DNA from 3 places in the Caldifermentibacillus hisashii genome. Region 2 is predicted to be linked to each of the others. Evidence: predicted binding sites of a transcription regulator. Region 2 holds the regulator's gene; each other region holds the start of a gene.

Region 1 (9,983 bases), 210 kb from region 2:
AATTCATCCCTTTACCGCCGGATGGTTGTTTTTCCACATTCGGACCAAGGGCAATCATTTTATTGTAAATTTGTTTGTAATCTCGTTCGACTACATGAATTTGCGGCATTGTTTGCCCCGGGATTGGTTCACATTCGCCTTTTGACCAGTCGCGAATCTTTCCTAAAGGTTGGGCCATTTCGGCAGTAGTGTCGTGCTGTAGAGGAGTGGCCACAACTTCTTTCATCGGTTCCAGGTCAATTTCTTCAGCCATATCGGACACAGCTTTGGCGATCGTTTTAAAAATTTCCCAGTCTGATTTTGCTTCCCATGGTGATGCGACCGCCGGATTAAATGGATGAATAAATGGGTGCATATCGGTACTTGAAAGGTCATGTTTTTCATACCAAGTGGCGGCCGGTAAAATAATATCGGAATAAAGAGCCGTGCCGGACATCCGGAATTCCAAGTTCACAAGTAAATCTACTTTTCCTTCCGGGGCTTCTTCGTGCCAATTAATTTCTTCCGGCCGAATACTGTCTTCATCAGAATTCAGTAAACCGTTGGAGGTACCGAGTAAATACTTTAAGAAATATTCATGGCCTTTTCCAGAACTGGAAATTAAGTTGGCCCGCCAAACAAATAAGTTTCTCGGGAAGTTAACCGGATTATCCGGGTCTTCAATGGCAAATTGCAACTTGCGATCTTTCAATTGTTTTGCGATATACTCACCGATTTCTTCAGTTGTTGTGCAACCTGCCTCAACTGCCTCATTGTATAGGTCAATCCCGTTTTTATTAAAAGTAGGGTAGGACGGTAACCAGCCGAGTCTTGCGGCCAGGACATTATAGTCGGCCGGGTGCTGATATCTTGCTTTTTCCACAGTTGCGGAAGCCAAGTCACTGACCGGATGTTCTTCAAAGCGCCATTGTTCGGTAGCAAAATAGAAGAAAGATGTTCCGTTTTGCAGTTTCGGTGGTCCTTGCCAGTCTTTTGCCATTGCGATGGTGTTCCAGCCTTCTACCGGACGTAATTTCTCTTGTCCGACATAATGAGCCCAACCACCGCCGTTCACGCCTTGTGCACCGACTAAAAGAACGAGATTGACAATGGCACGATAAATCGTGTCCGCGTTGTACCAATGGTTAATGCCGGCACCGACAATAATCATTGAGCGACCTTTCGTATCAATGGCATTTTGGGCAAATTCACGAGCGATTTTTATAACAAGTTCAGCGTCGACTCCGGTAATTTGCTCTTGCCATGCCGGTGTGTATGGCGTGAGGTCTTCATAAGAACTTGCTGCTTCTCCGCCAAGGCCGCGATCAATTCCGTAGTTGGCCAGCATTAGGTCATAAACGGATGTGACATATTCGGTTTTTCCATCGACTTCAATTTTTTTTACAGGGACATTTCGTGGAATTGCTCGCTTTCCTTGTTCATCAAAATATGGCATATCGACTGTAACCACTTCATCTTCCATACCTAAAAAGCTTAAAACAGGTTCAATTGGTTCCTCTGTATGTTCATCAACTAAATGGAGATTCCACTTACCTTGCTCATCCCAGCGAGAGCCCATGGTGCCGTGTGGAATGGAGAAGTCACCGGTTTTTTTGTTAAACATCGCCGGTTTCCATTCATTATTGGCAGAGTCAATACCAAGATCTTTTGCGTTGAGAAATCTGTCTAGTGTGAACGTTCCATTTTTATTTTTTAAAAGAACAGCAAATGGAAGATCGGTATATTTTTTCGCATATTCTTCAAAGTAGGTGGTCCTATTTTGATGGTAAAATTCGTTTAAAATGACATGTCCCATGGCCATCGCAACCGCACCGTCAGTCCCTTGTCTGACCGATAGCCATTCATCGGCAAATTTCGTTGACTCGGCATAATCAGGGCTAACCGAGATGACTTTTGTCCCTTTGTAACGGGCTTCAATTAAGAAGTGGGCATCCGGTGTCCGGGTTAATGGAACGTTTGAACCCCAAGTAATGATGTAGTTTGAGTTATACCAATCCGAGCTTTCCGGTACATCGGTTTGATCCCCCCAAATTTGCGGGGAAGCCGGTGGCAGATCGGCATACCAATCGTAAAAACTTAACATTGGGCCACCCATTAAATGCATGAAGCGGCTTCCGGATGCGTAACTAATCATCGACATCGCCGGAATTGGTGAAAAGCCGACATTTCGATCCGGACCGTACGTTAAAGTTGTGTAAAGAGTAGATGCGGCGATAATTCTTGCGGCTTCATCCCAGCTCGTACGAACAAGGCCGCCCTTTCCACGTGCTTGTTTATATCGTTTGGCTTTTTCTTTATCCTCGACAATCGACTTCCAGGCATCTAACGGATTATCATAGGTAGCGGTTGCTTCCTTCCATAAATCAAGCAGTTTTTTCCGTATGTACGGATACTTCACCCGGAGCGGGCTGTAAATATACCAGGAAAAGCTGGCTCCTCTTGGACAGCCACGTGGTTCAAATTCCGGCATATCCGGGCCTGTTGTCGGGTAATCGAGACTTTGACCTTCCCAAGTGACAATGCCGTCTTTCACAAAAATATTCCAGCTGCATGATCCCGTACAGTTGACACCGTGTGTGGAACGGATGACTTTATCATGCTGCCATCTTCTCCGGTAGACATTTTCCCAATCACGATTGCCGACTTGCAATTGACTATGGTTGTCGGCGTAGGTCTCTACCGGTTTCAAATATTTGAATCTTTGCCAAAGTGGAGAAGCCTTCTTTTTCATCGTAATCCTCCCTTTTTTGTAAAAGTAAGTGTTTTTGTATTTGCTATTATCATTTAACCATTGAGGTAAGTGGTTTCGTTGTGAAGTACATCACAGGAAAGTGGATAATAGTATTTGTAGAGAAGGTTTTGTGAAAAAGTAGAAATTATTACAAGATGAATTTATCTGAGGAAAAAGAGAGTTTGTACGATTTGAATATAACAACTTAAGTTTCGCATCCAAAAGATGGGTGGGTATTTCGCTTTCTCTTCAAAAAATGGTGACGAGAATGGGTTTCGCCGATTTATTGGTTTCCCTAGGTGAGAAACGGAAGAGAACAATAAGAGGCAATCCTTGTCTTTTCATAGTATAAGAAAGTATAAAAATACAGGTAAATAACTCGGGATCAGTTTTATTGTCTAGCTCCGAGCGCCAGCGACTAGCAAACTTCACTCCCCTCCACTACGATAAGTCAACATCGGCTCGTCCCTCACCGTGTTTCCTTTATCTCATTGCGGGGCGCTCCAGTTTGTACGTCGCTAAGCGGGCGCTCTGCGCTTTTCTTCTTATTTTTCAAAAAGTGGTCACAAAATGAACCATATGAACGGTGAAAATGTGATGTACATCACACAAATACCACCTTTTTACCTTTTAAGATAAAGATAAATAAAAACTAAATCCGTTAAATATAAAAAATTTTTAAGAAGGGAAGATTTTTCCGATGAGAAAACCATCGATTCAGTTAACATTGCAAACAGCTTCACTCGTAACGGGCTTTATGATGTGGGTTTTAATTTCATCGTTAATCCCTAGCATTAAGCAAGATATTCCATTAACAGAAAGCCAAGTTTCAATTATTACGGCGATCCCGGTTATTTTAGGCTCGCTTTTACGAATTCCTATTGGTTTTTACACCGATCGTTTTGGTGCACGTAAATTATTTATGATAAGTTTTACTGTATTATTGTTTCCGGTTTTTTATGTTAGCGTGGCAAATTCATTTATTGATTTAGTCATTGGTGGGTTGTTCCTTGGAATTGGCGGAGCAGTTTTTTCTGTTGGTGTTACATCACTGCCAAAATATTATCCGAAAGAAAAGCAAGGTTTTATTAATGGTGTGTATGGGGTAGGCAATGCCGGAACTGCGATTACCACTTTTGGCGCTCCGATTATTGCTCAATCACTTGGATGGCAAAAAACAGCACAACTTTATTTAATTTTATTGCTTATCTTTATCGTTTTTAACTTCATATTTGGCGACCGGAAAGAAGTGAAAGTAAAACAATCAATGGCTGAGCAACTTAAAAGTGTATGCAAAAATACGACTCTCTGGTTTCTAAGCTTGTTTTATTTCATTACATTCGGTGCGTTTGTTGCGTTTACCATGTTCTTACCTAACTTTTTGGTTAACAATTTCAATTTAGATTCAGTTGATGCCGGGATACGGACGGCAGGATTCATTGCACTTGCGACACTTATGCGTCCGATAGGCGGGTTGTTGGCGGATAAATTCAATTCATTTATTATTTTAATGTTTACATTTATCGCGGTGACCTTGTCAGCAGTTATTCTTGCCTTTTCGCCAAATATTGAATTGTTTACGGTAGGTTGTTTGGCTGTGGCATTATTCGTAGGAATTGGTAATGGAACAGTGTTTAAACTTGTCCCGCTTTATTTTTCAAAACAAGCCGGTGTCGTAAATGGAATTGTTTCAGCCATGGGCGGACTTGGTGGTTTTTTCCCGCCGTTAGTTTTAACTGCCGTTCATAATATTACCGGACAATATTCGATCGCATTTATGGCACTTTCCGAAGTAGCGCTGGCCTGTCTCGTTATCGTCGTCTGGTTGTATGAACAAGAGCGTACGGAAAATCACCGAAAATTCATCGGTAAAACAAAAGAATTATGACTTCATTTTATCCCGCCTTTTCGGGCCGTAAAACCACCACACCTATGGCTGAGAGGGGCTTGCCCGTAACTGGTTATTTAACTGGAGCACTACGTTCGGGCCGTAGGGGTGGCGGGTTCAAATCCGTTGCCCGTATATGTCTGGTTATTTCAACGAACAAACAGGGAATAATCGAATTCCCGCTCATTTAAGGTTAACTTGAGCCTTGATGGGTAATGAAGCGATATTGAAAAAAGATGCTGCAAAGTACAGCATCTTTTTTGATATAATTAAAATTAGGGTTTTTAAGGTTTTATTATTCATTGGTTATCGTTTAAGATAGAGATACGATATTTGAAGATTTTATGTAAGGAGTAAGTATGGATAAGAAAAAGAAAGTCACATTAAGTATTTTACTAGCAAATTTATTTTTAGCATTTTTAGGAATTGGTTTAGTTGTTCCTGTTTTACCAACGATAATGAATGAACTGTCAATCAATGGGGCAGTTGTAGGGTATATGGTGGCTGTATTTGCCTTTGTTCAACTTATATCCTCTCCCATTGCCGGCAGATGGGCAGACCGTTATGGACGGAAGCGAATGATTGTAATTGGGTTGGTTATCTTCGGCCTGTCGGAATTTTTATTTGGAATCGGAAAAACAGTGGAAGTCTTATTCCTTTCTCGTATGTTCGGCGGTTTAAGCAGTGCTTTTATCATGCCGGCTGTTACCGCATTTATTGCTGATATTACGACGGCACATGAGAGACCGAAAGCGTTAGGATATATGTCTGCAGCCATTAATACCGGATTTATTATCGGTCCGGGACTCGGTGGTTTTTTAGCTGAATTTAGTGCACGGCTACCGTTTTATGTAGCGGGTTTTTTAGGTGTTTTTGCCGCAATCTTATCCTTTATCCTATTGAAGGAACCGGAAAGATTAGAGGAGACAAAGGTTCCGGAACATTCACAATCCACAACATGGAAAGTCGCGTTTAAACCAATTTACTTCATACCATTGTTATTAATCTTTATTTCTTCATTTGGACTTTCAGCATTTGAGTCGTTATTTAGTCTATTTATTGATCATAAATTTGGATTTTCACCAAAAGATATTGCGATCATTATTATGGGCGGTGGAATCATTGGTGCTGTTGGCCAAGTGTTTTTATTTGATTACTTAACGAAAAAAATTGGAGAAATCCGGTTAATACGTTGGTGTTTCCTGTTTTCCTCCATCGTTGTTTTTGTCATGACCATAGTCAATCATTATTTCTCAATCTTATTGGTCACGTTTATCGTTTTTGCCGGTTTTGACTTAATTCGTCCGGCGGTTACAACGTATTTGTCGAAAGTCGCCGGAAATGATCAAGGATTTATCGGGGGAATGAATTCAACATTTACAAGTTTTGGGAATATATTTGGTCCGATTGTCGGCGGCATGTTATTTGACATTAATTTAAATTTCCCGTACTATTTCTCGACGATTGTGCTAATTATTGGCACAGCAATGGCAATGTATTGGAAAGAGGCTTCAGCTGTAGCCAATAAAAACAGTCAATGACTTTTAATGGAACAAAGAGTATTGGATATGAGCATAAAACAGCCCCACGGCACGATTAATCCGTGGGGTTTACTTCTTTTACCCGTTGCATTCTCTGGTTAAACAGAGTCGGATAGGATAAGAACCCTAATAAAACACTAGTAATAACTGCAGTGGTAAGCAAAAGAAATAAAACTAATAATTGGAATTGTACCGCCTGGATCGGGTCGGCACCGGCGATAATTTGACCGCTCATCATCCCCGGTAACTGAACAAGTCCCATCGTTTTTTGACTTTCAATTGTTGGTATCGTACTTGCCTTAATGGCTGTAATCAATTGCCGATGAATGGCTTGTTTCGGAGTCCCGCCAAGCGACAAAATAAGTTCAATTTCCTCTTCGTAAGCGTGGACTTCCGACGCAAACCGATTAAGAAACAAAATGGCAAGCACCATGGAATTGCCGACCATCATCCCGCTAATTGGAATCAGGTATTGGGCGGTTGGCGGTGTAATCCCGAATCCTAACAAAATCCCTTGTGTTAACAATTCCACAAACAGAAAGGTAAAAATTAATTTGCCGGTAATGCCGGGGATCGATGTTCCTTTTTTACGGGCATTCGCCGTAGCAGCACCGATGATTAGACCAATCATTAAAATAATATATAGATAATCATTGGATGTAAAAACAAAATGTAAAATATATCCCACTGTCAGAAGTTGAATAATCGACCGGACAACGGCAATAATTGTATCTTTTTCTAAACCAAGATTTAATGTTTTCGATAAAATAAGCGGGATAAGAACAAAGATTAGTGAAAGTGTAAGATTTAAAAAGCTCAATTCTCTTCCCCCTTTACAAACAGCTTGACCCGTTCATTTTTCGGCGCTGTTAATACAGAGATATCTCCGGTTTCAACAACTTCCCCGGCTATCATTACCCAGGTATAGTCTGCTACTTTTACAGCTTGATCAAGATTGTGGGTAATCCAAATAATCGTTGTGCCAAATTTTTTATTAATGTTCATAATTAATTCTTCAATGTCTTGTTGGGAGATACGATCAAGGGCAGAGGTAATTTCATCAAGGAGGAGAATCTCTGGGCGGTTCACCAAAGTTCTGGCAATCGATACCTTTTGCCTTTGCCCGCCTGACAAATCCTTTGCACCGTGAGATAAAAACTGTTCCTCTAATCCAACTAAATTCAGTAACCTTTTTGCCTCAGCTTCTTCCAATTGTTTCCCCTGTAATTTTAACGGAAGTGATAAATTATCGAAAACCGTTCCATCAATCATCGTAGCATTTTGCAGGGCCAGTCCAACTTTTCGTCTTAATGTTACCGGGTCATATTCCTTGATATGCTTCTCATTAATAAAAATATCCCCGGAATCCGGTGACTTCAGCCCGTTACACAGGCGAAACAGTGTTGTTTTTCCTGCACCGGACGGCCCGACAAGTGTGGTTATTTTACCTTTTGGGAAAAAACCGGTTATATTTCTTAAAACATGTAAACCATCAACAGAATAGTTCACTTGCTCAAAGCGGATTGCTGGTTTCATACGTGGCCAATCCTTTCTTTTTCCATAGTAATTCATAAATAGTTTATCATTTTTTAAGGGAATCATTTAACATTTCAAATTGGAAAAAACAAATGCGGGCAAAAAAAGACAGCTGAAAAATATGAAGGATGACTTTTTGAATACTGTATCTAGTGTTATTTTTGCGGTTCACCTTACTATATATTGTGTGAGCAATAGTATTTCAGTGACCTCCAAAAAAATTTTGCATTTTGTCGAAAGAATTTTCTAAAAAGGGGTTGCGTTTTCAGAAATCTGTTATATAATAATTAATAAATAAAGATACTGTAGTAATACAAAAACATGAAAGGGGATTTTATAATGAATTGTCCAACTTGTGAAGGGAACGGAGAAATGCCTTGTACTTGCCATTTGGAAAAGAAGTCAAATCATGCTCATTGCGATCATTGTCATGATTCAGGTATTGTTGATTGTTCCCGTTGTAATGGTACAGGATTATTGGATTAAACTTAGGCACTTAGAAATGTTATCGGAATCTGTAAGTCAATCGGCTTCTTTGTAATATAACAGAATTTACTTTACCAACCTCGGGCGGAAAGACTCCCACCTCGATGTGTGAGTATTCAGGTGGGAGATGAATTTCATTGAAAACCAATGCGGTGTACATAACGGATGAATGCTCCAGCGGCGAAGTGGACACGCATCAAGGAATGAAGATTTTAGTTTTAAAACTTCTTTGGAAATCTCCACTGCAACATTCACCGGGATGTAGGTGTGGATGATTTATAGATTCATAGTTCTATATGTGTGGACAAAATTTTACCAAGTATTCAGATGTGACAAAGGGGTGTAGAAATGGAAAGGATTCAGGAAAGACTGCAATATGAAAAATCTGAAATCTTAACAGACGATGCAGCAGCATTTTTAGAGAAATTGCATGAACGTTTTGAAGAAAAAAGAAAATCATTGTTGCAACTCCGTGAAGAATTACAAAAGGAATTTGACCAAGGCAAGAAACCAACATTTTTAGAAGAGACGAAAGCTATTCGTGAAGGGGACTGGACCATTGCACCAATTCCAAAAGATCTGCAAGACAGACGGGTAGAGATTACCGGTCCTGCAGGGGATCCGAAAATGGTCATCAATGCCTTTAACTCGGGAGCAAAAGTATTCATGGCCGATTTTGAGGATGCAAACGCACCGACATTTGCCAATACGATACAAGGGCAGAGGAATTTACGGGATGCTATCCGAAGAACGTTACAGTTTACGGCGCCAAACGGTAAAGTGTATCAATTAAAAGATGAAATGGCCACTTTACTTGTTCGCCCAAGAGGATGGCATATGGTAGAAAAACATTTTTTAATTGATGGGGAGCCAATTTCGGCAAGTCTCTTTGATTTCGGTCTATTTTTCTATCACAATGCAAAAGAATTGATTAAGCGTGGGTCCGGACCTTATTTTTACTTACCGAAATTGGAAAATGCAAAAGAAGCCCGTCTTTGGAATGATGTTTTCGTATTTGCCCAAGAAGAACTTGGCATTCCTCAAGGGACGATTAAAGCAACCGTACTTATCGAAACAATTACAGCAGCATTTGAAGCGGATGAAATCTTGTATGAATTAAAAGAACATAGTGCCGGATTGAATTGCGGTCGTTGGGATTACATTTTTAGTACGATCAAAAAGTTCAGGAAACACCCGGATTTTATATTACCGGACCGTTCCCAAGTGACAATGGAAGTACCGTTTATGCGTGCCTATACACTTTATGTGGCAAAAACTTGCCATAAGCGGAATGCCCCGGCAATCGGCGGAATGGCTGCCCAAATTCCGGTTAAAAATGATGAGGTTGCCAACGCGTCTGCATTTGAAAAGGTGCGCAAGGATAAAGAACGAGAAGTGAAAGACGGCTTCGATGGAAGTTGGGTCGCCCACCCGGGTCTCGTTCCGGTTGCCAAGGAAGTATTTGACCAATATATGCCGCAACCGAACCAAATCGTTCGGAAACGGGATGACATTGAAATTACCGCTGAGCAGCTGGTGGAAGTACCTGAAGGAGACATTACCGAATCCGGACTCCGCACCAATATCAGTGTCGGGATTCAATATATTGAAGCTTGGTTAATGGGAAAAGGGGCGGTTCCACTGTATAACTTGATGGAAGATGCCGCTACTGCTGAAATTTCCCGGGCTCAAGTATGGCAATGGATTCGCCATCCAAAAGGAATATTAAGTGATGGTCGGAAAGTTACGTTTGAGCTGGTTGATCAAATGATTGAGGAAGAATTGGAAAAGATTAAGCAAG
Region 2 (9,983 bases):
TCTTTTTTGTTGTTCCTGTTTATCAATCTTCCTGGCTTTTAATCCAAAAAGAATATTTTGTTCAACCGTTAAATGAGGATACAGTGCATAATTTTGGAAGACCATTGATAAATTTCGATCCTTTGGCGGAAGATGGTTCACTGTGTTTCCATTTATTTTTAATATACCGCCCGAAATTTCTTCAAGTCCCGCGATCATCCGGAGTAACGTACTCTTCCCTGACCCGGAAGGACCAACAAGAACAAAAAATTCACCTTCTTCCATCGATAGATTAATTCCTTTTAATACATCTTTCTGTTTATGATAGGATTTAGAGATATTGATTAACTCTACTTGGCTCATAAATAACCTCCTTTCAAATTTACATCTTCATTAAAGCATAATTTTCACTAAAAAAGATGACATTTATAAAATCTTCATACTATTTAACGTTCAATTCAATTACTTAAAACTGGGTAAATATTTTTAAGAAATCAACATAAATGGTAGCGGGGATTAACTATAAAGAAATGTGAATGGGGAAAAAATAGTGGACGGATTTTGGAGAATAACAGAAATGATCATATAAAGTAAACTCGGGCGTCCGAGCTTTTAGGCGAGAGCAGAGCCGTAGTTGAACTTATGAGTTAGGAAAGTAGAAATTGAAAAATTTATACTTTCCTAATTAGCAAAAAAACCACTCCCAACAATTAATAGGAGTGGTTTTGCTGTTATAACAATCTCTTTTCAAAAAGGAAGGGGCAATTAGATTACATCATTCCGCCCATGTCTGGCATTGGAGCGCCGCCGCCTTTGTTTTCTTCCGGAATGTCAGCAACGACGGCTTCAGTTGTTAAGAACATTGCTGCAACAGAAGCTGCGTTTTGAAGGGCTGAACGAGTAACTTTTGTCGGGTCAACAATACCGGCCTCGGTCATGTTTACCCATTCGTTTGTAGCAGCGTTGAAACCTACGCCGGATTTTTCATTTTTCAAGCGTTCCACAATAACCGAACCTTCTAAACCGGCGTTTTCAGCAATTTGACGTACCGGTTCTTCTAAGGCACGAAGAACAATTTTCACACCGGTTGCCACATCGCCTTCTGCTTCAATGGCTGCCACTTTGTTATATACGTTCACAAGTGCTGTACCACCACCGGATACAATACCTTCCTCAACGGCAGCACGAGTAGCGTTTAGGGCGTCTTCAATGCGAAGTTTCCGTTCTTTTAATTCTGTTTCTGTAGCAGCACCAACTTTGATGACTGCAACCCCGCCGGCAAGTTTAGCCAAACGTTCTTGTAATTTTTCTTTATCGAATTCAGAAGTCGTTTCTTCTAATTGTGCTTTAATTTGATTTACACGAGCACTAATTTTGCTGGATTCGCCGGCACCTTCAACGATTGTTGTGTTATCTTTTGTTATAACAACTTTACCGGCACGACCTAATTGAGCAACGGAAGCAGATTTTAATTCAAGACCTAGGTCTTCTGTGATAACTTCACCACCGGTTAAAATTGCAATGTCTTCAAGCATAGCTTTACGACGGTCACCAAATCCAGGTGCTTTTACTGCTGCAACATTGAATGTACCGCGAAGTTTGTTTACAACAAGAGTTGCAAGAGCTTCCCCTTCAACATCTTCAGCAATAATCAATAATGGCTTCGATTGTTGCAATACTTGTTCCAATAATGGAAGGATTTCTTGAATATTAGAGATTTTCTTATCTGTGATTAAAATATATGGATTTTCCAAAACAGCTTCCATTTTATCTTGGTCTGTTACCATATATGCAGAAACATAACCACGGTCAAATTGCATACCTTCGACAACATCTAGTTCAGTATTGAAACCTTTTGATTCTTCAATGGTAATAACACCGTCTTTACCAACGCGTTCCATTGCTTCTGCGATTAATTGACCTACTTCTTCATCACTTGCAGAAATGGTTCCAACTTGCGCGATTGCTTCTTTGCTTTCTACAGGTTTAGAAATTCCTTTTAATTCTTCAACGGCCACTGCTACTGCTTTTTCAATCCCTTTACGGATGCCCATTGGATTTGCACCGGCAGTAACGTTTTTCAATCCTTCACGAATGATTGCTTGGGCAAGAACCGTTGCAGTTGTCGTACCATCTCCGGCAACATCATTTGTTTTGCTGGCAACTTCTGCAACAAGTTTCGCACCCATATTTTCAAATGGATCTTCCAATTCGATTTCTTTTGCGATTGTGACACCATCATTTGTAATTAGTGGTGAACCAAATTTTTTCTCTAATACCACATTACGTCCTTTTGGTCCTAATGTAACTTTGACAGCATCTGCCAATTTATCTACACCGCGCAACATACTACGTCGAGCTTCTTCACTGAATACGATTTGTTTTGCCATTCTCGTCAAATCCTCCTATCATATTTTTATTATCAATTGTAAAATGTTATTATTCTACAACAGCTAATATGTCACTTTCACGTAAAACTAAGTATTCTTTTCCGTCATATTTGACTTCAGTACCAGCATATTTTGAGAAGATGATCCGATCGCCGACATTTACTTCAAGTGCAACCCGTTCACCGCTATCAAGAACACGGCCGGTTCCTACAGCTACAACTTTACCTTCTTGTGGTTTTTCTTTTGCAGTATCCGGCAGAACGATGCCGCTAGCTGTTTTTTCTTCAGTTTCTACAAGTTCAATAACTACGCGATCTCCAAGTGGCTTTAACACATTAAACAACCTCCTCATATATTTTCAATGTTGTTAGCACTCATTGTCCTTGAGTGCTAATTCCAATTATTATAATAATGAATTGATTTGTTTTTTGCAAGTGTCAACTATAAAATTTTAACATTTTTTTACCAAAATTATCTTGTCCTACTCAATAGGGAAATAGCTTCCTTTGCAACTTTTTGATAAAATAGCCAGTGAGGTGAATTTTTTGAAACGAGAATATAAACTGATTATCCTTACTTATGTAGCGATGCAGTTATTTTTAAACATCGGGGCATCGATTCTATACGGCATTTTCCAAAGTTTTGGTTTTGCCGGAAATAAATATTGGCTACTTTCCGTTTCTATTTGGACGGTATTTAGTTTTTTTGTAACCTTATTGATCACCCTTTATTATTTAAAAGATGAAATTACAGTGCGAAACCGGAACCTCCGCTCAATACCGTTTGTACTTGGCTGGTCTGTTTATGGTGTACTACTTGCCCTGATCGCACAAAGAATTGCTATCATGATTGAGACGCTATTAGGTGTGGATGTTGGTTCGGAAAACACAGAAAATACCCTGAATTTAATCAATGTTGCACCGATTATGATTTTCGTTACTTCGATAATTGGTCCGATTTTGGAAGAAATCATCTTTCGTAAAATTATTTTTGGATCTTTATACAAAAAAACAAATTTCTTTCTTGCAGCCTTAATCAGTTCCATTCTTTTTTCTGCCGCTCACATGGAATTTGAACATTTATTACTCTATTGTGCAATTGGATTCACATTCAGTTATTTATATGTAAAAACCGACCGAATTATCATTCCAATTTTGGCACATACATTAATGAATACTTATGTAGTAATGAGTCAATTTTTCTTGCAAATGCAGCAAATATGAACCATTCAATCAAAATTAGTATGTCACAACCAAAATACCTTATACAAATTTTTCCATAAAAAGGAAAGGACTATCTCAAAAAGGCAATACGATATGAAAATTAACAATCGTAAATAAAAATGATCATTTTCATTATGCATATGCCCTTTCTAACATAGTCCTTATCTAAATAAAACTCGGGCGTCCCGAGCTTTATTCGACCCGAAACGCGGTACTCACCGATAACAAGGGAATTACTCCGGTTTCCATTATACCTTTTAAGCAAGCTCCTTATGCCATAACCTATCCGCCACTTCCAAGTTGCTTCGTTACCGGAATTCAATATGCTTTTTAATGGATAAAATATACAATGGAAAATTTTCCTTAGTTTAAACGGCAAGCCCTTCTTCTTCCTTCATTTTTTTCCGATACGCCAGCTTCGAAATCCAAATACTAACTTCATAAAGCAATAATAATGGTAAAGTGACCATCATATGCGAGAGAACATCCGGCGGTGTAATCAGTGCCGCGATGACTAGCAAGATAAAGTACGCATATTTTCGCACCCTAGACAAAAAGTCAGGTGTAATTATTCCAAGCCTTGTTAAAAATAATATAATCACCGGCAATTGGAATAACAAACCAAAAGGCAACGTAATTTGTAACAAAAAATGGAAATATTCATTGATCCCAATGACTTGATTGATTTCCATTCGGTCCCCTAACTGTTTCATAAAGCGAACAATAAACGGAAATAATACAAAATATGAAAACGAAATACCTGATAAAAACAAAAATACCGAAACAGGTATATAGGCTAAGGTTATTTTTTTTTCCTTTTCATATAAACCCGGTGAAATAAAAGCCCATAACTGATACAAAACAAAAGGTGAAGTTATTACACAAGCAATGATAAAAGCGATTTGCATATAAATCTTTAGCGGGTCAGTTAAGCGGAAGGCGTTCAGTTCCAAACTGGCCGCTTCATCAGTTTGTTGCAAATATACGATCAACGGCTCTGCCAAAAAAAACGAACCGATCATTGCCAAAAGAAAGAAGACAACGATAAAAACCAACCGTCTCCTTAATTCAACGAAATGCTCAATTACAGTCAATTCGTTTTTCTCCATCTCTTCTCTCCCTACTTGCCTTCTTGATCTTTTCTCTTCCCATTATTTTCATCAGCAAGACCCTTTGTGGCATTTTTAAATTCCCTTAGTGTATCTCCTGCCGCACGACCGAGTTGCGGTAACTTTTTCGGACCAAAAATTAATAATGCCATGATTAATATGAGAATTAAACTACCCGGACCGATTGTCATGTTTCTCCCTCTCCCCCATCAACCTCATTCAAATTCATTCATTGTCACCCAAAAAAGATTTTACAAAAACTTTTTTCCTATCATATCGTATGAATCATAATTATTGCAATGCAAAATATTGTGTTGTTTTGAAGATAAATTTTTGTGTTACCTGCCATTTCCCTACTAAAAAAATTAATCTCCAACCACTACTTCCTCATTTGAGTAATGTTTAATTAAATAAACAAAAGATTGTAATTCAACAGCTAAATCAATATGGTGAACACGAATATTTGACGGAACAGTTAATCGAGCTGGCGTGAAATTTAAAATTCCTTTTATTCCTGTTTTTGCTAAACGATCAGTAACCAATTGGGCAACAGGAGCCGGGACGGTCAGAATAACAACCTGAATCTCTTCAGTTGACAATATTTGTTCCAGTGAATCCATTGGGTAAACAGTAATATCACCAAATTTTTGATCGACCTTTTCTTGGTTTGCATCAAAGGCACAGACAATTTTAGTATTATTGTTTTTAGTGAAATTATATTTTAGTAGAGCTGTACCTAAATTACCTACACCGATTAAGGCTACCTTTGTTATTTCATCCTGATTCAATATTTTTCTGAAAAAGGATAACAAATACTGAACATTATATCCATACCCTTTTTTACCTAATGCACCAAAATAAGAAAAATCCCTTCTAATCGTTGCCGAATCGACCTTAACCGCTTCACTTAACTCAGCAGAAGAAACTCTTTGTTTTCCTGACTGGTACAAATTTTGAATAAAACGATAATATAATGGCAATCTCTTAGCGGTGGCTTTAGGAATTATTAGCTGATCTGTTTCCATGTCAAAATCCTCCAATGCTGAAAAATTATTATTTTTCTATTATAATATCTTTTATTGCCCTATAGAAGTAATTCTTTTATAAGGCATTCAAAGCACACTGTGAACGCTTACATTGCATTGTTAACATATTCACCTACTATGATACACTATTTTTTTTCATCTGTCTTGTAGATAGTTTCATTTAATCTCCATTTGCCATTTTTCCTCCCCTTCATGTACTATTTTTATATAGACTTGTTGACATGACATTTACAGGCTCTCCTTTAAATGTCGGAAATGATGGAGCGAAAAGCGACTGGATATGTTATGGTAGAGGAAGGAATCGATTATTTAGTAATCAAAAACAGCATGTTCCCATTCACTTCACTCTGAAAATAATTAGTCAGTCATTCATTCTTTTAAAAGGCAAAACAGAGTCAAAGCTGTTATATTTCTAGGTAAAGGACCATTTTTATTGTGAAATGTTGAGGTGCAAATCATGATTTTACTACAAGTAAATCAACTAAATAAATATTACGGGGCAGATCTTGTCCTTTCGAATATTAAATTAGAAATTCATACAAGAGACCGAATTGCCCTTGTTGGTAGAAACGGATCAGGCAAATCAACCTTGCTGAAAATAATTGCCGGTGAACTTGCTTATGACTCCGGAGAAATTATTAAGCCAAAAGAAGTAACAATTGGCTTTTTAGATCAACATACCGGTCTCGTTTCAGACAGAACTATCTGGGATGAAATGCTGACTGTCTTTGAAGATTTACGTAGCATGGAAAAAAGGTTACGTAATCTTGAGCAGGAAATGGCAAAGGAAGAAACTTATACAGATGAAGGCAAATACAAGCAAATTTTGTCCGAATATGATTATTTACAGCATGAATTTAAAGAACTGGGCGGATATCAATATGAAGCAGATATTCGTTCCGTATTACACGGGCTTAATTTTTCCACTTTCAATTATCAAGAGACAAAAATATCCAATTTAAGCGGCGGACAAAAAACTCGCCTGGCTTTAGGAAAATTGCTCTTATCAAAGCCGGACATTTTAATTTTGGACGAGCCGACGAACCACCTAGATATCGATACATTGACATGGTTAGAACAATATTTGCAATCTTATGATGGAGCCATTCTTATTGTTTCCCATGATCGCTATTTTCTTGATAAGCTTGTAAACCAAGTTTATGAATGCGCTCAGACTACTTTAACAAAATATGTCGGTAACTACAGTCAATACTTAGTCCAAAAAGCAGAGAATTATGAACGTGACTTGAAAATGTATGAAAAACAACAAGATGAGATAGCAAGAATGAAAGAATTTATTGCCAAGAATCTGACCCGTGCATCAACAACAAAACGGGCACAAAGCAGGCGTAAAGCACTGGAACGAATGCAAATGATTGATAAACCGCACAGAGACGATAAATCTGCTAATTTTTCCTTTCAAATTGAGCGGCAAAGTGGCAATGAAGTTCTTAATGTGGTTGATTTGGCCATTGGTTATGGAGCCAATCAAATATCAAAAAATATCCACTTTCGAATTCAAAGAGGAGATAGCATTGCTTTGCTTGGCCCAAATGGTGTCGGCAAATCTACTCTACTAAAGACAATTGTCGGCCAACTCCAGGCTCTTTCCGGAAACATCCATTTTGGAGCGAATGTAACCATTGCTTACTATGATCAAGAACAAGCAAACTTAACATCAAATAAGCGAGTATTAAATGAACTTTGGGATGAATATCCGACAAAAACGGAAAAAGAAATCCGAACCATTCTTGGCAATTTTTTGTTCTCCGGTGATGATGTTTTAAAAAACGTCTCAACTTTGAGCGGTGGTGAAAAAGCAAGGTTGTCATTGGCTAAACTAATGATGTTAAATGCAAATTTTTTAATTTTAGATGAACCAACAAATCATCTCGATTTAGACAGTAAAGAAATTTTGGAAAATGCTCTTGTTGATTTTCCCGGTACGATCTTGTTTGTTTCTCATGACCGTTATTTTATTAACCGAATTGCAACAAAAGTTTTTGAACTCTCTACTAACGGTGTGACCGAGTATTTGGGTGACTATGATTATTATATAGAGAAAAAGGAAGAAATGATGGAGATTCAAAAATTATCAGAAGAGAGCGAGCACAACCAAACGCAAGAACCGGCTTCCGATTTGGATGCAAAAACCCGTTATGAACAAGAAAAAGAACTAAAGAAACTGGAACGACAAAAGAAACGTCGGGTTGAAGAAATTGAAACATTAATTGAATCACTGGAGATGGAAATTGCCGAGAAGGAGCAGCAATTCCTTCATCCGGAAATCTATAGCGACCATACAAAAGTGGCTGAACTAAATAAGGAAATTGAAAAAGCCAAAGCAAAAATTGAAACTTTATTGGAGGAATGGAGTGAACTGGAATAATTGATGGATTTTCCGGAGACCTGCCAAAAAAGCACCGGAAGTAAGTGAAAACTCCATTATGTGACCAATCATTCGATTACATGAATTATTCACTTTTTCCACAAAGTTATTCACAAGACAATTATATATTTATTAACATCTCAAATGCTTTTCCACAATACCCACAAAAAATTTCCAAGTTATCCACAATTGTGTTGTGAATAATTGAGATTTCTATCAGTGGGGACTCGATATCCCCACTGATAAACTAATTGTGCCACGTCCTTGTAGCAACGCTTGTGTGACCAATCCGTATCGATCCAAACAAATCGGGTTTACTCAGACTTATCTTCAGTAATTTTTATCCACAATATTATCCACAATCGAATCAAGCAAGATAGGCAGGAATTTTTGAAATAAGTGACATTTATCGAAACATACACTTATTACCGGCAAATATTGATATTTCACCGATATTTCGTTAATCTTATGGAAGATATATATAAAGTTGGTGAGAAAACAATGAAGGATTACCAAATTACTGTACATAATCAGGAAGAAACTTTTTCAATGGCACAAACGTTCAGTAAATTTTTACGGGAAGGAGATGCGATTGCGCTGGAAGGCGATCTTGGTGCCGGAAAAACAACTTTTACAAAAGGGTTGGCAAAAGGACTTGGTATCAATAAAAATATTAGTAGTCCCACATTTACAATTATAAAAGAATACAAAGGGATTTTCCCCCTCTATCATATGGATGTTTATCGACTAAAGGATTCAATGGAAGATCTCGGTTTTGATGAATATTTTCATGGTGATGGTATCACCGTCATTGAATGGGCTCATATCATCCAAGACCAGTTGCCCGAACAATTTTTAACTATTGAAATTAAATTTGTTGACCTGACAACCAGACAATTTCTTTTTAAACCGGTTGGTATTCGATATGAACAACTATGTGAGGAGTTTTTCCATGAATATTTTAGCAATTGATACCTCGACAAATGTACTCGGTGTTGGAATCGCAAGTAATGAAAAAATTATCGGTGAATATATAACAAATATAAAAAGAAATCATTCAACAAGGGTATTACCGGCCATTGACTTTCTACTAAAAGATTGCGGCATGGACATAAAAGAGATAAATAAAATCATTGTTGCTAACGGTCCGGGCTCATACACCGGCTTGCGGATTGGCCTAACGATCGGAAAAACGTTAGCTTGGACATTAAACATACCCATTGTTGGTGTTTCCAGCCTTAAATTAATGGCGGCCAGCGCTCGATATTTTGATGGCTACATTTCTCCGGTCATGGATGCAAGACGGGGAAATATTTTTACAGGATTATATGAATATAAGGAAGGCAAATTAATGCAAGCAGTTGACGATCAACATATTCCTACAGAAGAATGGTGCAAATTACTTAAAACATTTGATAAACCGGTTCTGTTTTTAGGAAATGATGTGGTTATTCATGAACAGGTAATCGTAAATCAACTGGCTAAACAAGTTCAATTTGCACCGATTACTGTCAATATCCCTAAACCCGGTGAGTTGGCTTTACTTGCAAAAGATTTAAAAGAAGAAAATGTGCATTCATTTGCACCGAATTATTTACGCTTGGCAGAAGCTGAAGCCAAATGGAGAGAGAAAACGAATTAAATTTGAGGGGACAACTTTATGAATCGGACACCTGTTTTTCGCAGACTGACTATTAACGATGTTGATGAAATTCTGCATGTAGAATATGCTTCTTTCACTTCTCCTTGGAATCGGGATGCATTTGTTCGAGAGTTAACAATGAATCCTTATGCAATCTATATCGGTGGTGAGCTTGATAAAAAAATCGTTGCTTACGGTGGCATGT
Region 3 (9,983 bases), 470 kb from region 2:
TCGCCAAAATAGGGTGTTTTCCAACCTAAAATGGTGACGAGTTTGATTCTCGTCGTCAAAAAATAGTGTTTCTCGCCCCAAAATGGTGACGAGAACGAGGCTCGTCGCCAAAATAGAGCATTTTTCACTTCAAAACGGTGACGAGAATAGGTCTCGTCGTCAAAAATTGGTGTTTTCCAACCTAAAATGGTGACGAGTTTGATTCTCGTCGCCAAAAAATAGTGTTTCTCACCCCAAAATGGTGACGAGAACAAGTCTCGTCGTCAAAAATTGGTCTTTTCCAACCTAAAATGGTGACGAGAACGGACCTCGTCGCCAAAATAGAGTGTTTTTCGCCTTAAAATGGTGACGAGAACGAGGCTCGTCGCCAAAATAGAGCATTTTTCACTTCAAAACGGTGACGAGAATAGGTCTCGTCGTCAAAATAGAGCATTTTTCACTTCAAAACGGCGACGAGAACGAGGCTCGTCGCCAAAATAGAGTGTTTTTCGTCTAAAAACGGCGACGAGAACAAGTCTCGTCGTCAAAAATTGGTGTTTTCCGACCTAAAATGGTAACGAGTTTGATTCTCGTCGCCAAAATAGAGCATTTTTCACTTCAAAACGGCGACGAGAACGAGGCTCATCGCCAAAATAGAGTGTTTTTCGTCTAAAACGGTGACGAGAACAAGTCTCGTCGTCAAAAATTGGTCTTTTCCGCCTCAAAACGGTGACGAGAACGAGGCTCGTCGCCATCAAAAATAGTAATTAGAGAAAGTGATCGAGTTAAAAAAGCCATTTGCACATACCAGATAGCTTTTGGGTCGTCCAATATTTCATAATTATTAATCCGGGATATTGTTTATTTTTTCTACCCAGAAACAGTTCATCGTCCTATATTCTCCTAGATTGCCAATCAGGTACATAGTTTATTTTCTACCCAAACACAATTCATCATCCTATATTTCTCCTAAGTCTAAGCGATATAATTTCCGGTAGCGTTCGTTTTCCTTAAGCAGAGACCGATGATTTCCATGCATTGAAATCGCCCCATTGTCCAAAAATACAATTTGGTCCATTTTTTCCATCCCCATTAGATGATGGGTAATGAGAATAACCGTTTTTCCTTCCAAAGTTTTAAAAATGGTGTCCAGTAAATCCCGCTCCGTCAATGGATCGAGACCGACAGTTGGTTCATCCAACACAACAATTGGCGTATTCTTCAATAAAATTCTTGCCAGCGCGATCCGTTGTCTCTCCCCACCGGAAAAACGTTGCCCGGATTCTTCCATTTGGGTATCCAGTCCTTTTGGCAAAGAATGAATATATTGATCCAATTTCACTTGCCGGATAACGTCTTCAATTTCTTCCCTCGTTGCCTCCTGATTCCCCAAACGAATATTGTTTTCCACCGTCGTTGCAAATAAATAAGGTTTTTGGTTCAATACACTGATAACTTCATAAATCTGTTCACCATATCTGCTTGCCGACAAGTCACCAATCTTAACCGTACCATTATCCGGTTTCATTGCCCCGATTAACAGCTGTAATAAAGTAGATTTACCGGCACCGCTCTTACCTAGCAAAGCTACCTTCTCTCCGGGGCGAATTGTCAGATTGATATTTTTTAAGGCCGGTTCTTTATTCGACCCATACGTATAATCAACATGTTCAAAATAAATGACAGGATTCGTTGCAATTTCAAACGATCCAACCACACCTTGAGTTCCATTATATTGATCGATATTTTCCAGCCGCTCTAATGACTCTTGATAAGCCGGAATTTTTTCGATTGCATTCGAAACCGGAATTAAACCTTCTAAAATCGGCAAAGTCACCAGCGTGAAAGAAGCAATGTACGCCGGCAGTATTTCTCCTTCAAGCGCTTCAAAACCTGCCCAAATACCGACAAATATCAAAATAAGTCCGGATATCACTTGCAGTTGAAATGTGCGGGCATGATTCCAATCCGCTAACTTTTTCTCAATCTTATTCGTCTCCCTGCTTTCCTTCATAAATTGGAAGATAAATCGCTCCTTGTTTCCGCTAATCATCCAATCGCTAATGCCAAGTACTGCGTCGGTAAACATTTTGTACAGTCGATTCCGCTTTTCCTTCACTTGAATTTGTCGCTTCTTCAAAAAATACAAGGATAAAAGTGGATAAACGACGATGATTACGGCAAGACATACGGCAATCCAAAGAGCAAAAAACGGATCAAATATCGCTAAGCTTGTAACCGAAAAAACAAATAAGAATAACGCAACAATAGTTGGGAAAATTGTTCGAATATACGCATCCTGCAAATGTTCAATATCATCGGCCAGCGTTCCGACCAAGTCCCCTGTTTGGAATCGCGAACGAATAAACAAAGCTTGCGGCTCCAGTGCGTCGTACAACCGCACACGCATATCCGCTAAAATTTTCAATACCGTATTGTGCCCAACCAATCTTTCCATATAACGGACGACCGGGCGAGCAATACCAAACGCCCGCACAAGAACAATCGGTACATATAACATTAAAATATTGTAAGGCGCCTCAGCTGCTCGTGTGATTAAGAACCCTGAGGTGAAGGTAAGCATCGAAGCAGTTAAAAAGGTTAAAAAACCGAGAAAAACGGTTGCCAGCATGAACCATTTATACTGTTTTATAAATGGACGAATATATTTATTAAAGTTTCTCATCTAACTTACCTCCCCTCGATGAACCTTGACTAACTGTGTAAATACACCATTTTTTCTAAAAAGTTCATCCGGTGTTCCGCTTTCTGCAAGCCGACCGCCATCCATAACGAGAATATAGTCCATTTCATTCATCCAGTGCAGCCTGTGCGTTGCAAAAAACACTAACTTATTATCAAGCAATGGAAGCATGATTTCTTTTATATCATGTTCCGTTTCAATATCGAGATGGGCGGTCGGTTCATCAAAAAACATGATCGGACGATTCGTCAACAGTGCCCGAGCCAGAGCAATCCTCTGTTCTTCGCCGCCGCTTAACGCTCTTCCACCCTGTCCGATTTTTTCATTAAGGCCATTCGGGAATTGACTGATTAATTCTGAAAGACCGGTTCGTTCCGCTGCTTCTGTAATTTCTTTGTCTGTCGCATTCGGTGCATACCACATAATATTTTCCTTGACCGTCCCTGAAAAAATATATGGATGTTGCGGAATGTAAGTTACTTGATCTTGCCAAGCTGCCACTGAAAAATCCGGAATTTCAACCCCATTAATAAAAAATGACCCGCTTGTCGGCTTTGTAAACCCTGATAAAAGATCAATCAATGTAGATTTCCCGGCTCCGGATAATCCAATAATTCCTATTTTTTTAAAACCGCGAATGGTAAAATGAATATCCGCTAATACTGTACGATTTTCCTCTGTAAATGTTTTTGTTAAACCACGAACAACTAATTCTGACTCTTTGTTCCAATCGGGTAAATTGACAGTCATAACCTGCTTCTCACCGTCATCCAAATTAAGTAATCCACGGATTTTTTCCCCTGATTCCTTTCCGTCCATCGTTGCGTGATAATCATTTCCCAGTTCACGAACGGGCAAGAAATACTCCGGTGCCAAAATTAATATCGTCAACGCTGCCAAAAAATCTATTTGTCCATTAATTAATCGTAATCCAAGTTCAACCGCAACCACCGCAACAGACAAACTGGAAAAGAAATCCAAGGAAAAGGATGAGAGAAAGGCTACCCGCAATGTACGTACCGTTGAAATCCGGTATTTATTGCTCACCGAATAAATGGCCTCGCGATGTCCTTTACTCCGCCCTAAAAATTTCAATGTCACCAAACCCCGTAAGGAATCAACAAAATGTCGAGACAATAATTGATAATTTTCCCATTTATTATCTTTCTGCTTTTGGGCAACAAGGCCTAATAGAATCAAGAAGATGATAAGAATTGGCATCACAACAATTAATACAACAGCTGAGGTTACATCCATCGTAAAAACATAAATAACGATACTTGCCGGTATAAGTAAACATGATAAAAATCTTGGGATAAATAATTCAAGATATGTTTTATAGCTTGGAATGCCTTCTAAACATAAAGCAATAATATGACCGGAACCTTGCCTGCTGATTGTTTTCGGACCGATCATAAAAACTTTTTCTACTAAATCATTTTGAAGTTGAGAGGATGTTTGATCAGCAAAACGATAAGCGATACGTGATTTTAACCATTGGAGAAAATGTCTGAATACATGGGCAAGGAAAAACATAGCAAAAAAGGGAAGGGCACTGAACCCCGCCCCTTCATATACAGTTATAATGGCCTTAGCAAGGAACCCTGCCTGCGCGATAATTGCTAAACTTTGCAATACGGTCAGGATTCCAATCAGCACAAATGTTTTTTTACTATCTTTATAAAGAAACAGATTTTTATCCATCAGTATTCCAAATGCTCCTTATGTGACACACGTTTTCTAAAAATATAGTAGCTCCAAATCGTATATGCTAATACAATCGGTACCATTGTTAAGGCAACAATAGTCATCACTTTAAGTGAGTAGGCTCCCGAAGCTGCTTCATAGATCGTGATATTATTTACCACATCCGTCGTGCTAATCATGACATTCGGGAATAATGCAATGAAAAACGATGCCGTCACAAGGACTAAGATGAGCCCGGTTAAAGTAAAGCTAAATCCTTCTTTCTTATCTTTAACCATTTTATATAAAGCTAAATAAAGAAGTACTGCTACAGCATACATTGGAATAATGATTGCTCCACGGTTGGCGTAAGCATCTGTGAATATCCCTGTTAACACAACGAACAAAACAATGACTGCACCGGTTACCCAATAAATTTTTAACGCTTGTTCGCGGGCACGGGCACGCAATTGGCCGTTTGTCTTCATCGTAATAAACATTAAACCGTGCAAATAGGACAATAGAACAAAAGCAATTCCACCAACTAATGTAAATAGATTTACCATATCTCCGAAGAAAGTGGCGTGCATATTCATATTTTCATCAATCGGAAGTCCTTTAATCAATCCTGAAAAGAGTACGCCGACCAAAAACGGCGGGATTAAACTGCCAAGAAAAATCGACCAATCCCATGTAGTTTTCCATTTGGCCGCGTGATGTTTTCCCCGGAATTCAAATGCCACCCCTCTGGCAATCAGCGCAAGCAAAAGCAGCACGAATGGCAAATAATAGCCGCTAAAAAGCGTTGCATACCAATGTGGGAAAGCAGCAAACATCGCACCACCGGCTGTCAATAGCCAAACTTCATTCGCATCCCAGTGCGGTCCTATCGTATTGATTAATACTCGTTTTTCTGTTTCATTTTTCGCCAAAAATTTCGTACTCATACCGACGCCAAAGTCAAAACCTTCCAGAAAGATAAACCCGACCCATAAAACGCCAATCAGTAAAAACCACAATTCACTTAATTCCATTTAACAGCACCCCCTGCATTTGCATCAAAAGGATCTGTTGCGGTTGTGTCGTCTTTCAATTTTTCATGTGGTCCTTGTTTAATCGTTTTGATAAACAAATAAACCATCGCAACAGCGAGCAATGTATAAATTAATGAAAACGCAATTAACGAGAAGAGAATTTGTCCGGAAGAAACACTCGGTGAAACACCGCTTTCCGTTAACATTAATCCGTTTACTACCCAAGGCTGACGACCAATTTCCGACATCATCCAACCGGCAGAGTTAGCAATATACGGTAAGAATAAAGCTCCGACTAACCATTTCAAAAAACGTGTACTCGTTTCAAGTTTTTTCCTCCGTAGTAAAATCAAACCTATTAAGCTAAATAAAATCATTAAACCGCCGGCAGCCACCATAATCCGGAAGCTCCAGAATGTTGTTTTTACAGGTGGAATGTAGTTCCCTTCTCCGTACAAGTCTTCATATTGAGCTTGCAGTGCTTTCATTCCCGGAAGATCACCGGAAAATTTCCCATAAGATAAATAACTTAATAAATATGGAACTTCCACTGACCAATTATTTTTTTGATTTTCCGTATCAATACCGGCAACGACTGTCCATGGAGCCGGGTCTGTTGTATTTTCCCAAATTGCTTCAGCAGCAGCCATCTTCATCGGTTGAGCTTCTACTAAATATTGAGATTGTGCATGCCCGGAAAAAGCAATCCCCAGTGTTGATACTAGACCTACAATTAATGAAATGTTCATTGATTTTTTGAAAAACTCAATGTCGCGTTTTTTAATCATATTCCAAGCTGAAATACCTATAAGTAAAAATGCTGCAGTACAAAGACTTGCGAAAATTGTATGTGGATAAGCCACCAATAATTTTTGATTTGTTAACAAGCCTAAGAAATCATTCATTTCCGCACGACCATTGGCAATTTCATATCCAACCGGGTTTTGCATGAATGAGTTAGCAGCCAGTATCCATAGAGCAGATAAGGCCGTCCCAATGGAAACTAACCATATGCTGGCCAAATGTAGTTTTTTCGGTAACCGTTCCCAACCAAAAATCCATAATCCGATAAAGGTCGATTCCATAAAGAATGCAAGCAGTGCCTCGATTGCAAGCGGTGCCCCGAATACATCCCCAACAAAACGCGAATAATCAGACCAGTTCATTCCAAATTGGAATTCTTGAATAATCCCGGTCACAACACCGACGGCAAAATTAATTAAGAAAAACTTGCCCCAAAACTTGGACATTTTTTTGTACATTTCGTCCTTCTTCACCACATAAAGTGTTTCCATTACAGCAATGATGAACGCCAAACCGATTGACAGTGGAACAAAAATGAAGTGGAACAGAGTTGTTGAAGCAAACTGTATCCGTGCCAGTAACACTTCTTCCATTTCCGCTTTCCCCCTTTAAAATTTTCAGTTCATTTTTACCTAATCTTATTTAAGAATTATAATAACTTACATATTAATCATATAGGTTTTTCCTATCGCAATGGTGGAATTATTGTGGAGTTATTTTGGAAATCCTGTTACAAATCAGACATACCATTTCGTCCAATTTGTGACATTTTTTACAATTCGCGGCATATATTTACCTTTTTGTGATTTTTATCACAGCAAAGGTAATTTCATTAATATAATTGAATGACAATTATCAAAAAACCCGAACCGGTAAACGGAAACCGATTCGGATCATTAAGCATATAACCTAATTCATTTTTTAACAGCTTTAAATTTAAATACGTTATTTTCCTCTATTCTCTCAATCTCTTTGTTCTTTTCCAAATAAATCAACCGTGTTAAGGACGCCATAAATGGACTGACCATTTTCTCAAGGCTTAATAAACCGTATACATCCAAACATACTTCCAATGCCGTTTTTGGGTTCGTTTCGACAGATTGATAAACTTGTTGCAATCTTTTTTGATGGCTGTTCTGAATCTCTTCAACTCGACCTTGTAAATCGTAAATCATCTCACCATGACCGGGCAGTGCAATATTCGTTGGATAGGCATCCAGTTTTTTTAATGAATCAAAATAAAGTTTTAATAAATCCATCTCTTCCCCGACCCATAGACCAATCACCGGTGAAACCTGTTTTAACACATGATCACCGAGAATCATAATTTTTTTCTCACGGTTGTAAAAACAATAATGGTCGTATGCGTGACCGGGTGTCCAAATCACTTCATACATATCCATACCTAACTGAATGTGATCCCCTTCATCAAAAAATGCATCTGGTTCAAATTCATAGATAAAACGTGTATCCGGCAGTCGGTCAGGAACAAACGGAACACCGTGGCTCATCACCAGTTTTTTAAACCGTTCATTAAAATTAGGACGACGATATTTTTTTATTTCACCATAACTTAAATTGGCTACAACAATAGGAACCCCCTTTTCCTGCTGAAACCATTTGGCAAGTCCGATATGGTCTTGATGAACATGGGTAAGGACCACTTTTTCAATTTTATAACCGGTCTCCAAAATTTCTTCCCATAAACGGATTGCTTTCTTTGAATACATACCGGTATCAATTACCGTATACCCGTCTTCTCCTTTAAGTAAATAACAATTTGTCGCACCCATTCCGCCTGAATAAGTTACGACAGCAAATTCTATATTTTCAGTTACTTTTTTTAACATGGAATCCCCTTCTTAACTAAATCTGATTTTAAAAATTGATTATATTTTATCGAGAATTGCAGGTTTTTGCAAAAAGAGCAACCTGAAAAGCGATTCATTGAAATATTCTGCTTAAAAATGGAGATTTTTGGAATACTATAAGTGAGGTGAAGGGGATGTATAAAAGTCACGAACGAAAGCTGATTTGGCTTACGTTTACGGTTGCTTTTCTTTTACTATTGTCCATTTTAGGTCGTATTTTTGGCGGATAAAATGATATTCTTCCCATAAATTCGCCATAATAGGAGGTTGTGTTACCAATTGATTAACGAGGAATCTGTTTTTTATAGTCGTGTATTAACGGAAACGACCCTTACTTTTCATATTATTTATGCCACCCTTGGCGTAGGCGTTCCACTAATGATTATGATCGCCCAATGGGTAGGCATTAAAAAAAATGATGAACATTATATTTTGCTTGCCCGGCGCTGGACACGCGGCTTTGTTATTACGGTTGCTGTCGGTGTTGTGACGGGGACGGCAATTGGATTACAGCTTTCCCTATTGTGGCCAAATTTTATGGAACTGGCCGGTCATATTATTGCTCTACCACTTTTTATGGAAACTTTTGCTTTCTTTTTTGAAGCGATTTTTTTAGGAATTTATTTGTACACATGGGATCGCTTTGAAAATCAAAAGAAACATTTATTGTTGCTTGTACCCGTTGCCATCGGGGCTTCCTTCTCGGCTGTCTTTATTACAATTGTGAATTCTTTCATGAACAGCCCGCAAGGCTTTGATCTAGTCGATGAGAAACTGACAAATGTTAACCCGCTCCTTGCGATGTTTAACCCGGCTATGCCGACCAAAGTAACTCATGTCGTGGTAACGGCTTATATGACAGCAGCGTTTGTTCTTGCTTCCATTGCTGCTTTCCGAATGCTAACCGGTTCCAAACATGTTTACCATAAAAAGGCATTGTTTTTCACGATGAAACTGGGACTTATATTTTCCATAGCAACAGCAGTAATCGGTGACTTTTCCGGAAAATTTCTTGCCGAATATCAGCCGGAAAAATTGGCCGCAGCCGAATGGCATTTTGAAACACATGGCGAGGCTCCGTTAATTATGTGGGGCATGCTCGATGAAAATAACGATATTAAATATGCAATTCAAATTCCTTTTGCCTTAAGTATTCTTGCCCATTGGCTCCCCGGGGCAGTCGTTACTGGCTTGGATCAATTCCCGGAAGATGAAATCCCACCGCTTTATATTCATTATTTGTTCGATACAATGGTAACGATTGGTATGGGATTAGTCGTCCTTTCCCTCATTTATTGGATCGGTGTGAAACGGGGCTGGGCTTTTATTCACTCTAAACTTTTCTTAGGATTGAGTGTACTGAGCGGACCGCTTTCGATGCTTGCCATTGAAGCGGGTTGGTGGCTGGCGGAAGTGGGCAGACAACCTTGGATTTTGCGCGGGATTATGCGGACATCCGAGGCGGCAACAACGAATAACCAAGTTGATTTGATGCTTATGCTTTTTTGTGGCTTATATATCATCTTGGGCATCGGCACAATTGTTGTTATGTCTCGCATGTTTAAAAGGAATCCGGTGGAACAAGAATTGAAAGATCGTGAAATGGAAAAAGGCGGTGTGCAAAAATGAACTTAGAAATAATCGGAATCTCCGTCTTATGGACATTTTTATTCGGATATATCATGATCGGCTCGATTGATTTTGGCGCCAGTTTTTTCAATGCATACAGCTTAATTGTTGAAAAACAACATATTTTAACAAAAATTATTCAACGATATTTGTCACCGGTTTGGGAAGTCACCAATGTTTTTCTTGTCTTCTTTTTTGTTGGCATCATCGGCTTTTTTCCGAAAACAGCTTTTTATTACGGAACAACCTTGCTTGTACCGATAAGTATCGGTGTTA

Evidence for each region. Region 2 encodes Rex, which represses fermentation and respiration genes when NADH is low (regulators of the CRP and FNR family bind a similar motif). Its sites were predicted from a motif close to TTGTGAAATATTTCACAA; they were not measured.
Region 1: the regulator Rex is predicted to act here: its motif matches at 2,810-2,827, upstream of NSQ14_RS01840 (nitrate reductase subunit alpha).
Region 3: the regulator Rex is predicted to act here: its motif matches at 6,968-6,985, upstream of NSQ14_RS04830 (cytochrome ubiquinol oxidase subunit I).

Annotation. Positions count from the first base shown of each region.
Region 1 covers NZ_CP155467.1:356,163-366,145, forward strand. Annotated here, with positions in the region: gene NSQ14_RS01840 (nitrate reductase subunit alpha) at 1-2,731, opposite strand, end outside; gene NSQ14_RS01845 (nitrate/nitrite transporter) at 3,432-4,619, shown strand; gene norA (multidrug efflux MFS transporter NorA) at 4,979-6,160, shown strand; gene NSQ14_RS01855 (ABC transporter permease) at 6,216-6,980, opposite strand; gene NSQ14_RS01860 (phosphate ABC transporter ATP-binding protein) at 6,977-7,696, opposite strand; gene NSQ14_RS01865 (hypothetical protein) at 8,106-8,237, shown strand; gene aceB (malate synthase A) at 8,531-9,983, shown strand, end outside.
Region 2 covers NZ_CP155467.1:566,506-576,488, reverse strand. Annotated here, with positions in the region: gene NSQ14_RS02760 (ABC transporter ATP-binding protein) at 1-342, opposite strand, end outside; gene groL (chaperonin GroEL) at 750-2,369, opposite strand; gene groES (co-chaperone GroES) at 2,419-2,703, opposite strand; gene NSQ14_RS02745 (CPBP family intramembrane glutamic endopeptidase) at 2,915-3,592, shown strand; gene tatC (twin-arginine translocase subunit TatC) at 3,961-4,701, opposite strand; gene tatA (twin-arginine translocase TatA/TatE family subunit) at 4,713-4,892, opposite strand; gene NSQ14_RS02730 (redox-sensing transcriptional repressor Rex) at 5,067-5,726, opposite strand; gene NSQ14_RS02725 (ABC-F family ATP-binding cassette domain-containing protein) at 6,205-8,136, shown strand; gene tsaE (tRNA (adenosine(37)-N6)-threonylcarbamoyltransferase complex ATPase subunit type 1 TsaE) at 8,638-9,108, shown strand; gene tsaB (tRNA (adenosine(37)-N6)-threonylcarbamoyltransferase complex dimerization subunit type 1 TsaB) at 9,089-9,778, shown strand; gene rimI (ribosomal protein S18-alanine N-acetyltransferase) at 9,797-9,983, shown strand, end outside.
Region 3 covers NZ_CP155467.1:1,033,939-1,043,921, reverse strand. Annotated here, with positions in the region: gene NSQ14_RS04855 (hypothetical protein) at 1-215, opposite strand, end outside; gene NSQ14_RS04850 (hypothetical protein) at 343-480, shown strand; gene cydC (thiol reductant ABC exporter subunit CydC) at 938-2,665, opposite strand; gene cydD (thiol reductant ABC exporter subunit CydD) at 2,666-4,387, opposite strand; gene cydB (cytochrome d ubiquinol oxidase subunit II) at 4,387-5,403, opposite strand; gene NSQ14_RS04830 (cytochrome ubiquinol oxidase subunit I) at 5,394-6,800, opposite strand; gene NSQ14_RS04825 (MBL fold metallo-hydrolase) at 7,122-8,057, opposite strand; gene NSQ14_RS04820 (cytochrome ubiquinol oxidase subunit I) at 8,358-9,707, shown strand; gene NSQ14_RS04815 (cytochrome d ubiquinol oxidase subunit II) at 9,704-9,983, shown strand, end outside.